DNA from 3 places in the Mesorhizobium sp. M1307 genome. Region 1 is predicted to be linked to each of the others. Evidence: predicted binding sites of a transcription regulator. Region 1 holds the regulator's gene; each other region holds the start of a gene.
The links. Region 1 encodes PhoB, which activates phosphate uptake and scavenging genes when phosphate is short. Its sites were predicted from a motif close to TGTCATNNANCTGTCAT; they were not measured.
Positions count from the first base shown of each region.

Region 1 (4,264 bases):
GTTGGCCGGCAGCCAGCCGTCGGTATAGGCCTCGCCGACATTCTTGATCTTGCCGCCGTCGATGGCCTCCTTCAGCACCTCCATCGAACCGGCAAACAGGAAATCGGCATTCGGATCGGAACCCGAACCCTTGATGAAGACGTAGTTGCCTTCCGGCTTCACCTTGAAGACTTCGCGGGCCTGCATGCGGCCGACTTCCTTGTTGTCGAAGGTCAGGTAAAAGACGTCCTTGTTCTCGATCAGCCGGTCGTAGCCGACAACCGGAATACCTTCGTCCAGCGCCTTTTGCACGGCCGGCCCGATGGCCGAGGCATCCTGCGCCAGGATGATCAGTGCGTTGGCGCCCTGCGAGATCAGGCTCTCGACGTCGGTGAGCTGCTTGCCGGGGTTGGACTGTGCGTCGGCGGAAATATACTTGTCGCCTGCGGCCTCGATGGCCGCCTTCATTGCGGCCTCGTCGGTCTTCCAGCGCTCTTCCTGGAAGTTCGACCAGGAAACGCCGATGACCTTGTCTTTAGCCTGCGCCACCGACGCCAGCGCCAGCGTCATGGCGACACCCGCCAGAATGGCGGTCGTGAATTTCTTCATCATATCCTCCCTGCGCCGCGTACGGCGTGATCAATTGGCTCAAAGACCAGCTTAGAAGCTCTAATTTTTTCGAGCCTCGAAAAAATACTGGCCCGATCTCCTGCTGCTGTCAACATCGATTCTGATGGATTTTGATGACTCTGCGAGTTTTTTCGAGCGTCGGAATAAACGATGACAGCGCCACCTGCATCTGACACTATTTGCCTGCATCCGACACTATTTGTCGGACATTACCGACGGCTTCCGGTTCATGAGCGGCCGCGGGCAACCGGGAGGAAAGCAAACCAATGTCGGTCGGAATCCGCCATGACGATTTGCGCCGGCGCAACCGGGCGATGGTGATCTCGGCGGTGCGCCGGGCCGGCCAGCCATCGCGTACTGAGATCGCAGCTACCACCGGCCTCAGTCATTCGACCATATCGGCGATCTCTTCCGACCTGATACGGGAAGGCATCCTCGCCGAGAGCAAGGCAAGTGAGCCCGTTTCGTTGAAACGCGGTCGTCCGCAGGTCGGCCTCGCCCTCAATCCGGAAGCGGCGGCGGTGCTGACCGTGGTGTTGTCGCTGAATTTCCTGTCGGCCGCCATTATCGACTATACGGGACAGGTGATCGCCGAGGAACAGCGCCGGCTGGACACGCTGACCATGCCGCGCGACGAGTTGATCCGTGAATGCATGGCCATCGTCCGGCGCCGGCTGCAGGATCCAGACCTTGACGTCCGCAGTGTCGCCCGCATCGCCCTGGCGATTCAGGGCATTACCGACTCCCCTGCACGCGCCATGCTGTGGTCGCCGATCACGCCGCAGACCGACATCGCCTTTGCCGACATGCTGGAGGACGAATTCGGCACCCCGGCAACGGTGGAGAACGACTGCAACATGATGGCGGTGGCTTTGCGCTGGCGCAATCTGGATCGCTATCGCGACGACTTCATCGCCATCCTGCTTTCGCATGGCATCGGCATGGGGCTGGTGCTGAAGGGCGAACTGTTCACCGGGACGCATTCCTCGGGCGGCGAATTTGGCCACATGATCCATCGTCCGGGCGGCGCGCTCTGCCGTTGCGGGCGGCGCGGCTGCATCGAGGCCTATGCCGGCAACTACGCCATCTGGCGCAACGCCAGGCAGATGAGCGAAGACAGCGAACCGGTCGCCGACGTCAGCGACGCCGACATGCGAGCACTGGCGGCCCGGGCGCGCGAGAAAGATGGGCCGGAACGCGAGGCCTACCGCAAGGCCGGCGAAGCGCTGGGTTTCGGTCTCGGCTCGCTGTTCGCGCTGATCGATCCGGCACCGGTCGCGATGGTCGGCGCCAGTGCCGCCGCCTTCGATCTGATCGAGCCGGCCTTGCGGAAGGCAATCGCCCAGACCGCCGGCGGCCAGCATTCAGGCTCGATCTCCTTCGATACAGAGCCGAACGAATTGCCGCTGATCCGCGAAGGCTGCGCGATGCGGGCGTTAAGCTTCGTCGACCAGGAGATTTTCGCGCCGGGCGCGCAAATGAGGCCCAGCGTCAGAAAGAACGTAGCCTGACCAGGCGGGTCAATCTTCCCTGATCGCATAGCCGGCACCGCGGATGGTGCGGATGACATCCGGCATCCGGCCGTTGTTGACGGCTTTGCGCAGCCGCCCGACATGCACGTCGACGGTGCGTTCGTCGATGTAGATTGTCTCGCCCCAGACATTATCGAGTAACTGGCTGCGCGAGAAGACACGGCCCGGATGCCGCATCATGAACTCGAGCAGCCGGAATTCGGTCGGCCCGAGCCTGATTTCGCTCTTCTTGCGATAGACCCTGTGCGATTCGCGATCGAGAACGATGTCGCCGACCTTCAGCACGCTGGACAGCACTTCCGGCTTGGCGCGCCGCAGCAGCGCCTTGACCCTGGCCATGAATTCCGGTGTCGAAAACGGTTTGACCAGATAGTCGTCGGCGCCGGTCGAAAGACCGCGCACCCGGTCGCTCTCCTCGCCGCGCGCGGTCAGCATGATGATCGGTAGCCGCTCGGTTTCGGGGCGCACCCGCAGCCGACGACAGAGCTCGATGCCGGAAACCGCTGGTATCATCCAGTCGAGCACCAAAAGGTCGGGCACATTCTCCTGCAAACGGATCTCGGCTTCGTCGCCGCGTGTCACCACCTCGACCTGGTAGCCTTCGGATTCGAGATTGTAGCGGAGCAGCACACCCAACGGCTCCTCGTCCTCCACCACCATTATGCGTGGTGCGATCATCGGCTGGGCACCCCCATCATGTCACCGGTGCGGACATTGTCGTTTCGTCCTGCTTCGGACGATTGACCGGCAATTGCTCGCCGGTCAGCACATAATACGCATTTTCGGCGATGTTGGTGACATGGTCGCCGATCCGCTCCAGATTCTTGGCGCAGAACAGCAGGTGCGTGCAAGCGGTGATGTTGCGCGGATCTTCCATCATGTAGGTCAACAGCTCGCGGAACACGGAGGTGTATTTGACGTCGATGCGCTCGTCGGCGGCACGCAGCTTGGCCAACGCGGCCGCATCGCCTGCAGCATATTCCTCGATGACACCCTGCACCTGGATGAGAACCAGCTGCGCCATCGCGTCGATGGAATGCGACAGGTCCCGCGGCGTGGCGCTGAGGCTGACCGCACTCACGCGCTTGGCGATATTCTTGGCAAGGTCGCCGATGCGTTCGAGGTCGCCCGCCATGCGGATCGCTCCGACCACATGGCGAAGATCGTGGGCCATCGGCTGGCGTTTGGCGATCAGGGTGATGGCGCGGTCGTCCAGTTCGCGTTGACGCGCATCCATGATGGCGTCGTCGGAAACGACGCGTTGCGCCAGCACGTTGTCGGAATTCAACAGGGCCTTGGTCGCCCCGCCGACCATCGAACCGGCGAGGTCGGCCATGTCGCGGATCAGCTTGCTGATCTGCTCGAGATCCTCGTCGAAAGAAGCGACTGTGTGTTCGCCCATGGTCCTGTCCTCATATGCATGATCGGAACGGCTCAGCCGAAGCGGCCAGTGATGTAGTCCTGCGTGCGCTTCTCGCGGGGTGACGTGAAGATCTTCTCGGTCCGGTCGAACTCGACCAGCTCACCCAGATACATGAAGGCGGTCTGGCGCGACACGCGCGCCGCTTGCTGCATGTTGTGGGTTACGATGACGATCGTGTAGTCGGCTTGCAACTCGTCGATCAGTTCCTCGATCTTGGCGGTCGACAACGGGTCGAGGGCCGAAGCCGGTTCGTCGAGCAGAATGACTTCCGGCTTCACGGCCACCGTGCGGGCGATACAGAGCCGCTGCTGCTGGCCGCCGGACAGGCTCAAGCCGCTGGCGTTGAGCTTGTCCTTGACCTCGCTCCACAGCGCGGCGCGCTTCAACGCCTGTTCGACGCGGCCGTCCATCTCGGACTTGCCGAGGTTCTCGTAGAGCCTGACGCCGAAGGCGATGTTCTCGTAGATCGACATCGGGAACGGCGTCGGCTTCTGGAACACCATGCCGATCTTGGTCCTGAGGAGGTTGAGATCCTGCGACCGGTCGAGAATGTTCTTGCCGTCGAGCAGCACCTGGCCCTCGGCCGTCTGTTTTGGGTAGAGCTCATAGATGCGGTTGAACACACGCAGCAGCGTCGATTTCCCGCAGCCGGAAGGGCCGATGAAGGCCGTGACACTGCGCTCAGGCAGCGACAGGCTGA
Region 1 is NZ_JAMYLR010000044.1:28,790-33,053, reverse strand. It holds gene xylF (D-xylose ABC transporter substrate-binding protein) at 1-588, opposite strand, end outside; gene NKH16_RS29265 (ROK family protein) at 876-2,120, shown strand; gene phoB (phosphate regulon transcriptional regulator PhoB) at 2,130-2,819, opposite strand; gene phoU (phosphate signaling complex protein PhoU) at 2,836-3,543, opposite strand; gene pstB (phosphate ABC transporter ATP-binding protein PstB) at 3,576-4,264, opposite strand, start outside.

Region 2 (4,264 bases), on a different contig from region 1:
GCGGCGGCGTCGACGCGCTTCGATTCCAAGGCCTGCAGCACGTTGGCCTGCGTGTCTATCTGCATCACCTGCGACTCCGGCAGGACGATATGCACGTTAGCCTCGGCATCGACATTTTGCAGGATGGAAATCCGCGTCGCCGAACCGCCGGCAAGCAGCTTGTCGAAGGTCTTGTTTTCGGCGTTCGGAAGGGTCAGCAAGGCGATGCCTTCGACGTAGTAGGGTCGGGAGAAGTGGATCAGCTGCGAGCGCTGGGCGGTCATGGTCATGAACTGGATGGTGATGTCGACCTTGTTGGTGGTCACGTTCGGAATGCGCTGAGCCGGATCCTGCATGACAAATTCGACCTTGGTCGGATCGTCGAAAAGCCCCTTGGCGAGGATGCGACCCATGGTGATGTCCATGCCTACCAGTTCGCCGGCGTCGTTCTCGAAATGCCAGGGCGCGTTGGTGCTGCCGGTCCCGACGATCACCTTGCCGCGCTCGAGGACGGTGCGCAGCAGGCTGTCCGGCGCTGCCTGGGCCGCCGCTTTCTGAACGTCGACCGCGGTAGCGGCGCTCATCACTCCGGCCGTTGCAAGCCCGGCCATTCCCAGTTTCAGAAATTCACGCCTTTTGGATGTGTCGTTCACGGCGACCTCCTTTCGTGTTGTGTTCCCCTTTGGAGCAGCAATACAGGCATCGGTTGCAACTGACGCCATTGTCCCTTACAAGGGACGCCTGTACTCTGTACAAGACAGATTAACATCAGGAATCGATAATGCAAGAAGGTAATGCCTTGGCCGCTCGACCGGACGCCGGTCTGGACGAAGACAAGAACTCGGTTTCTCGGGAGAAGGGCCTCAACCGGGTCCTCCAGATTCTGGAGTTTCTCCACACGACCCAGCGTGCGATCGGCATCGGCGACCTTGCCAAGGGGGTAAACGCGCCGCGTTCGACGACTTATACGCTTGTGCGCTCGCTGGTCGACGCAGGCCTGCTGGAGATGGCCGGAGACGGCAATCGGGTCTATTTCGGAAAGAAGCTCTATCTCTACGGAATGGACTATGTGCGGGGCAACGACCTGCTCAGGCGAGGACGCCAGGAAGTCGATCATCTGTCACGCGAGACCGGCGAGACCTCGGAGTTGTGCATGCTGCAAAGCGGCCGCTACACCATCGTCCATTCAACCCCGGGAACGAGGCCATTCCGGATCAGCTCGGCGACCGGTCTGCAAATACCGCTCCCCTGGACAGCTTCCGGGCGACTGCTCCTCGCCGGCTTCGACAGGGCAGCGATTGAGGATATGGTCTCCGAGGACGATCTCGTGCTGCCGGACGGCCGCAGATTGCAACTCGACGATTTCATAGACGACATCGCCGTCGCCAAGTCGGCCGGCTACTGCGTCACCTCCGGCCTTGTCGATGCCTACACGAAATGCCTGGCCGCGCCGGTCTTTTCAGCGCCGGGCAGGGTCGAGGCGACGATGTGCCTGGTGGTTCCGATCGATACCTCGACCGAAAAGACCGACAACCTGATAGCGTTGTTGCGCGAGCGCGCCGCACGGCTTTCGATCGCGGCATAACCGCTTTTCCAGCAGGCCCCGCCGGCGTTCGTTCAAACAATGGCGTTCGTTCAAGCAATAATGTCTGGAATGATCTTGTCTTCCAGCGCCATCAGCCTGTCCTTCAGGAAAAGCTTCTTTTTCTTCATGCGCTGGATCTGCAGCGGGTCGCAATTCATGGCGATCATCGCATTGATGGCCGCGTCGAAATCGGCGTGTTCCTGCTTCAGCCGGGAATATTCGAGGCGGATATCTGCCTGTTCCTGATCGGACATTTTTACCGTCTGCACGTCTGCGGCGCCCAAACTATGGGCCTGATTGGGCGGGACCGGGGCTTCTTGCCCCGGCGCGCAGCCCATATCACATTTCATATTGGCGTGGAATGCTACCACGCAGCATTCGACATCGGTGCGCGATGGTGGCACACTGTCATTATGCCGTCATAGAAGCGAGCCTGCGGTGGACGTGCCATGACGGCTGCAATCCGAGGAAACCATGAAAGGGAGAACCAATCATGTCTCTTGCATCCCATCTTGATGAGCTGCAGCGGAAACACGGCGACATCGAACGCGAAATCGATGATGCGATGACCCATCCATCGGTAGACGACCTCGAAATCGTGAATCTCAAGCGGCGCAAGCTGGCGCTCAAGGACGAGATTGAAAAACTGAAGGCGAAACCGACGACCCACTGAAACCCTTCCAGGACTAGAAGCGCCGCCCGGAGCGCGATCTTTCCGGTGGCATGTCTCTATGCTGCCGGAAACGCTCATGGATTTGCGGCAAGCTGCCGTCTTGTTGTTTCCGATTTGCTGGGCCTGCGCGCCAGTTGCCATTGACAAGCCATCTTTGCTCCTCCACCTCATGCCCGGACCTTCAAGATTAAAGGTAGCCGGCATGACCGGATATTTTTCCTCACCCTTCCCACGCCGCAGGTCGGTCGGTGTCGATGTCGGCGGCGTGATTGTCGGCGGCGGCGCCCCAGTCGTCGTCCAGTCGATGACCAACACCGACACGGCCGATGTCGACCAGACGGTCGCGCAAGTGGCGGCGCTGCATCGCGCCGGCTCCGAGATCGTGCGCATAACGGTCGACCGCGACGAAAGCGCTGCCGCTGTGCCGGCCATCCGCGAGCGACTGGAGCGGCTCGGCATCAACGTGCCGCTGGTCGGCGATTTCCATTATATCGGCCACAAGCTCCTGGCCGATCATCCGGCCTGCGCCGCGGCCTTGGCCAAGTACCGCATCAACCCCGGCAATGTCGGTTTCAAGGACAAGAAGGACCGGCAGTTCGCGGCAATCGTCGAGATGGCGATCCGATACGACAAGCCGGTGCGCATCGGCGTCAACTGGGGTTCGCTCGACCAGGAGCTGCTGACCCGGCTGATGGATGACAACCAGGCCCAAGGCTTTCCGCTGACCGCGCAGGAAGTGACGCGCGAGGCAATCGTGCAATCGGCGATCCTGTCGGCCGAAATGGCCGAAGAGATCGGCCTTGCGCGCGAGAAGATCATCCTGTCGGCCAAGGTCAGCGGCGTGCAGGATCTGATCGCCGTCTACACCGAGCTTGCCACCCGATCCGACCATGCGCTGCACCTCGGCCTGACAGAGGCCGGCATGGGCTCGAAAGGCATCGTCGCCTCGTCCGCGGCCATGGGCATCCTGCTCCAGCAAGGGATCGGCGACACCATCCGTATCTCGCTGACGCCGGAGCCGAACGGTGACCGCACACGCGAAGTGCAGGTGTCGCAGGAGCTGTTGCAGACCATGGGCTTCAGGCAGTTCGTGCCGATCGTCGCCGCCTGCCCGGGCTGCGGCCGCACGACCTCGACCGTGTTCCAGGAGCTTGCCCAGAACATCCAGGCCGACCTGCGCAAGAACATGCCGGTGTGGCGCGAACGCTATCCCGGCGTCGAGAACCTCAAGGTCGCGGTGATGGGTTGCATCGTCAACGGTCCGGGCGAATCCAAACATGCCGATATCGGCATTTCGCTGCCCGGCACCGGTGAGACACCGACCGCCCCGGTGTTCGTCGACGGCAAGAAGGCGGCGACGCTGCGCGGCCCATCGATTGCCGCGGATTTCGAGAAGATGGTCGCCGACTATATCGAACGGCGGTTCGGGCAGCACGACAAAGCCGCGGCGGAGTAGTTGAATGCGGCGTTTGCTGGGCGCGGCGCTGGTTCTCATTTGCGGGCTGATCTGGGCGACAGCCGTTCAGGCCGATCCACCACGGCCCGCCAAAAAGAAGCTGATCGACCAGGTTTGCAACCTGATCGAGGCCCATGCCGACCGGAACGGGCTGCCCAGGGATTTCTTTGCCCGGTTGATCTGGAAGGAAAGCCGTTTCGATCCCAATGCGGTCAGCCCGGTCGGCGCCGAAGGCATTGCCCAGTTCATGCCGGGCACCGCCAGGATGCGCGGGCTCGCCAATTCCTTCGACATCGAACAGGCGATCCCGGCCTCGGCAAAATACCTCGCCGAAATGAAATCCGGTTTCGGCAATCTCGGCCTCGCCGCCGCAGCCTACAATGCCGGCGAGAGCCGGGTGACGCGCTGGCTGCATTCCGGCGGCTTCTTGCCGATGGAGACCGAAAGCTACGTGTTGGACGTCATGGGCGAGCCGGCCGACAACTTCACCAATACCGCCTACGCCGGCGTCATCCGGCCGCTCGACAAGAAGGCGAGTTTCGCTGCTGCTTGCCGCGAGCTGCCGGTGATC
Region 2 is NZ_JAMYLR010000033.1:45,111-49,374, forward strand. It holds gene NKH16_RS26230 (transporter substrate-binding protein) at 1-632, opposite strand, end outside; gene NKH16_RS26235 (IclR family transcriptional regulator) at 761-1,564, shown strand; gene NKH16_RS26240 (YdcH family protein) at 1,615-1,818, opposite strand; gene NKH16_RS26245 (YdcH family protein) at 2,058-2,237, shown strand; gene ispG (flavodoxin-dependent (E)-4-hydroxy-3-methylbut-2-enyl-diphosphate synthase) at 2,440-3,693, shown strand; gene NKH16_RS26255 (lytic transglycosylase domain-containing protein) at 3,698-4,264, shown strand, end outside.
Region 2: a site for PhoB is predicted at 1,971-1,987, ahead of NKH16_RS26245 (YdcH family protein). Genes of this name have one in related genera too.

Region 3 (4,264 bases), on a different contig from region 1:
CGTTTCCTCGATACTTCAGGTGTAACCATGGCAACCCCGCTCGTCGTCTCCGATGTCGCCAAGAGCTTCACCATGCATCTGCGCGATGGCATCAAACTGCCTGTCGTCGCCGGCGTGTCGTTTTCGATCAGGAGCGGCGAATGTGCAGTGCTCGGCGGCCCGTCCGGCGCCGGCAAGAGCTCGATCCTGAAGATGCTCTACGGCAACTATGCGGTCGACGAAGGCCAGATCATCGTCCAGCACGAGGACGGGCTCATCGATCTCGCGACGGCCAGCCCTCGCACCGTGCTTGCCGTGCGCCGGCTCACGATCGGCTATGTCAGCCAGTTCCTGCGCACCGTACCGCGCGTCTCCGCCCTCGATGTCGTCGCCGAACCGCTGGTCGAGCGCGGCGAGGAGCGCGAGGTCGCGCACGGCAAGGCACGTGCCTTGCTGGCGCAGCTCAACCTGCCGGAGAAGCTCTGGGCGCTGCCGCCGGCGACGTTCTCCGGCGGTGAACAGCAGCGCGTCAACATCGCGCGCGGCTTCATCACCGAGCATCCGATCCTGCTGCTCGACGAGCCGACCGCTTCGCTCGATGCCAGGAACCGCGACGTGGTGATTGCGCTGATCGCGGCCAAGAAGGCGGCCGGCGTTGCCCTGCTTGGTATCTTCCACGACCGCGACGTGCGCGAGGCGGTGGCCGACCGCGTCATCGACGTGACAGCTTTTGCCGCCGGGAAAATTGCCGCATGACAAGAAAGCTGTCGGAAACGCCGCTGGTCCACGAGACGGCGCAAGTCGAGAACTCGACGCTCGGCCGCTGGACCGAGATCGCCGAGCGCTGCCGGGTGTCGGAAAGCACGCTCGGCGACTATTCCTACATGATGCAGGACTGTGGCGTCTGGTGCGTGACGATCGGCAAATTCGCCAACATCGCCGCCAGCGTGCGCATCAACGCCACCAACCATCCGACCTGGCGGCCGACGCTGCACCATTTCACCTATCGCGCCTCGGATTATTGGGACGACGCCGAGCACGAGAGCGAATTCTTCGCCAAGCGCCGCGCCAAACGCGTCACCATCGGCCACGACACCTGGCTCGGCCACGGCTCGACCATCCTGCCCGGCGTCACCGTCGGCCATGGCGCGGCGGTCGGTGCCGGCGCGGTGGTGTCGAAGGACGTCGCGCCCTACACCGTCGTCGCCGGCGTACCGGCCAAGCCGATCCGCGAACGCTTCGACCGCCGCACCGCGGAGCGCTACCAGGCGCTCGGCTGGTGGGACTGGGACCATGCAAGGCTGCGCGCCGCGCTCGACGATTTCCGCGAGCTGGAGGCCAATCAGTTTTTGGAGAAGCATGGGGGTTGACGCCCTGAATAAGTCAGCCGCTCAGGCAAATGTCCAAAATAATAGAAAGAAATCCTAACGTAATAAGAATAGCAACACCAGTCTGATTTAACCTGATAAGTTCTATAAATTTTTTGTCACAACCAATATCTATAAGCGATTTGGTTTTTCCTCAACTTTATTTGCAAAATTTATCGTAACTAGAACGATTAAAAAAATGAGAATCATTAGAATAATGGCCGCGTCACGCCCATTTCCATAATTGTACAAGTATCCAGATATTGGATGGTTCAAGCTAACAACCCGATATAATGGACGTCAAAACCAGGGCCACTGTGAAACTCATCGCAGCGACTACCCCTGCAGCATACAGTCGCAACCACTGGCGCCAACGTAGCAATTAGGAAGCCTCTCTTTGATACGAGTTTGAATCTTTATTTCAATCTTGATGATGTGGAAACCCCGGCAGCATCACTTGGCGAATCATGCCTTTGATATTCTACTTCTTGGCACGGTTTTCATGTCCCTGACACATCGTCGGGGCAGGACGCGGCCTTCCTTTGGAGATCGCAATGCCTGTTTCAGTCAGACCTTCGCTCGCCGGATTCTTTGCCGGCTCGAACCCGACCCCTCCGGTGCATCTCGGCAGGCGCTACGACACCTCTGGTAATTTTCTCAACGAGCCCGGCAACACGGTCGTCTGCCATCTCGTCAACGGCTCGGCTTCGGAAGCGGTGATCATCGACGTGCGTGAGCGCATGCGCGCCATGCCTGATGCCGACGGGCTGGCCTTCACGCCCGTCTCCAGCCTGCACATGACGCTGTTCCAGGGCATCATCGAATACCGCCGCCGGCTTCCCTATTGGCCGGAGGATGTGCCGCTCGACACCAGCATCGACGACATGACCCGCCTCTATCAGGAACGCCTGAACGGCTTCGAAGGCTACGGCGCCTTCAAGATCAAGGTCGTCGATGTCGTGCCGACGGGCTTGACCGTTGCCGGCGCAACCGATGAGGACGTGCATATCCTGCGCGCATGGCGCGATGCCTTGTCGGCGCCTTTCGGATACCGGCATCCCGACCACGACACTTACGTCTTCCACATCACGTTCGCCTACCAGATCCGGCGTCTGGCGGACGAAGGGGCGTCCGAGTGGCAAGATCTGTTCGACGATTGCCTCTCGCTGTTTGCCCGCCAGGCTCCGGTGATCGAGCTGCGGCCACCTGCCTTTTGCCGCTTCAGGGACATGGAGCATTTCGAGGAGTTGCTGATCCTCGGCTGATCCCATCCAAGCCGCCCGGACGGCAGCGGTTTGGGTCAACTCGCCTTCGCGCCAAACGCGCCTGTGGGCAGTAACAAAACTGACATCAATCCGACACCGCAGGTTCATGCCGTTGCGCTAGCGAGGGTTAACAGACCTTCAACCGCGACTGGACTGGAACTTACCCATGTCAGCAACGCCAGAAATGTCAGCAACGCTCGAAATTCGCGGCGTCACCCGCCGGTTCGGCAAGAACACCGCTGTCAGCAATGTCGACATCTCGATTCCGCACGGTCAGATGGTCGGCATCATCGGTCGCTCCGGCGCCGGCAAATCGACGCTTCTGCGCATGATCAACCGCCTCATCGATCCGAGCCAAGGATCGATTTTTTTTGACGGCGCCGAAATTTCCCGGTTGCGCGGCTCGCCGCTCCGGCGATGGCAGCGCGACTGCGCCATGATCTTCCAGCAGTTCAATCTCGTGCCGCGCCTCGATGTGCTGACCAATGTGCTGCTCGGCCGGCTCAACCACCGCTCGACGCTGTCCAACCTATTTGGCATGTTCTCCCGCGGTGAATGCGCCGAGGCGGTTGCAGCCCTCGAGCGCCTCGACATCGCCCGCACCGCCCTGCAGCCGGCCGGCACACTTTCCGGCGGCCAGCAGCAGCGCGTTGCGATTGCGCGCGCCATGATGCAGCAGCCGAAGGTGTTGCTGGCGGATGAGCCGATTGCCTCGCTCGATCCGCTCAACGCCAAGGTGGTGATGGATTCGCTGCAGGACATCAATTTGCGCGAGGGCATCACCGTCATCACAAATCTGCATACGCTGGATACGGCCCGCACCTACTGCAACCGCATCATCGGCATGGCCGCCGGCAAGGTCGTCTTCGACGGCCCGCCCGAAGCCCTCAACCGCGAGGCCGTGCGCATGGTCTACGGCGCCGACAGCAATGGCGGCGAAATCTCCGAGGCCATCACCTCCACCAGTGTCGCCATCAAACAGAAAATCGCTGCATCCGCCGGACCGCTCGAGCCCGCATTCCCGGGATATTGAGAACGGCCTGATCGCCCGCCCGCGTCAAAGGCACCTGTCAAAAAATTCGAACGCTACCGGCGCGAGGCCGGGACCAACAGGAGAGAGATAATGTTCAGGAAGATGGTTTTTGGCGCCGTTTCATTGCTCGCCATCGCGGCAAGCGCCGCTCACGCCCAGGATATCAAGGAATTCCGCATCGGCATCCTTGGCGGTGAAAACGAAGCGGACCGGCTGCGCAACTTTCAGTGCCTCGCCGATCACATGAAGTCCGAATTCGGCTTCGAGAAGGTCTCGCTGTTCCCGGCCGCCGACTATGACGGCGTTATCCAGGGCCTGCTCGGCGGCACGCTCGATTTCGCAGAGCTTGGCGCGTCGGGCTATGCCAGCGTCTACCTCAAGGATCCGACCGCCGTGACCCCGATCCTCACCACCCAGCAGACCGACGGCGCGACCGGCTATTATTCGATCGGCCTTGCGCTGAAGTCGTCCGGCATCACCGACATCAAGTCGGCCAAGGGCAAGAAGCTCGGCTATGCCGACCCGGATTCGACCTCCGGCTACCTGATCCCGCTGACCCAGATCCCGAAAGACACCGGCGCTTCGAACGAAACCTTCTTCGCCTCGACACAGTTCAATGG
Region 3 is NZ_JAMYLR010000005.1:49,264-53,527, forward strand. It holds gene phnK (phosphonate C-P lyase system protein PhnK) at 1-25, shown strand, start outside; gene phnL (phosphonate C-P lyase system protein PhnL) at 28-735, shown strand; gene NKH16_RS08645 (DapH/DapD/GlmU-related protein) at 732-1,349, shown strand; gene NKH16_RS08650 (DUF1868 domain-containing protein) at 1,901-2,611, shown strand; gene phnC (phosphonate ABC transporter ATP-binding protein) at 2,778-3,644, shown strand; gene phnD (phosphonate ABC transporter substrate-binding protein) at 3,735-4,264, shown strand, end outside.
Region 3: a site for PhoB is predicted at 2,692-2,708, ahead of phnC (phosphonate ABC transporter ATP-binding protein). Genes of this name have one in related genera too.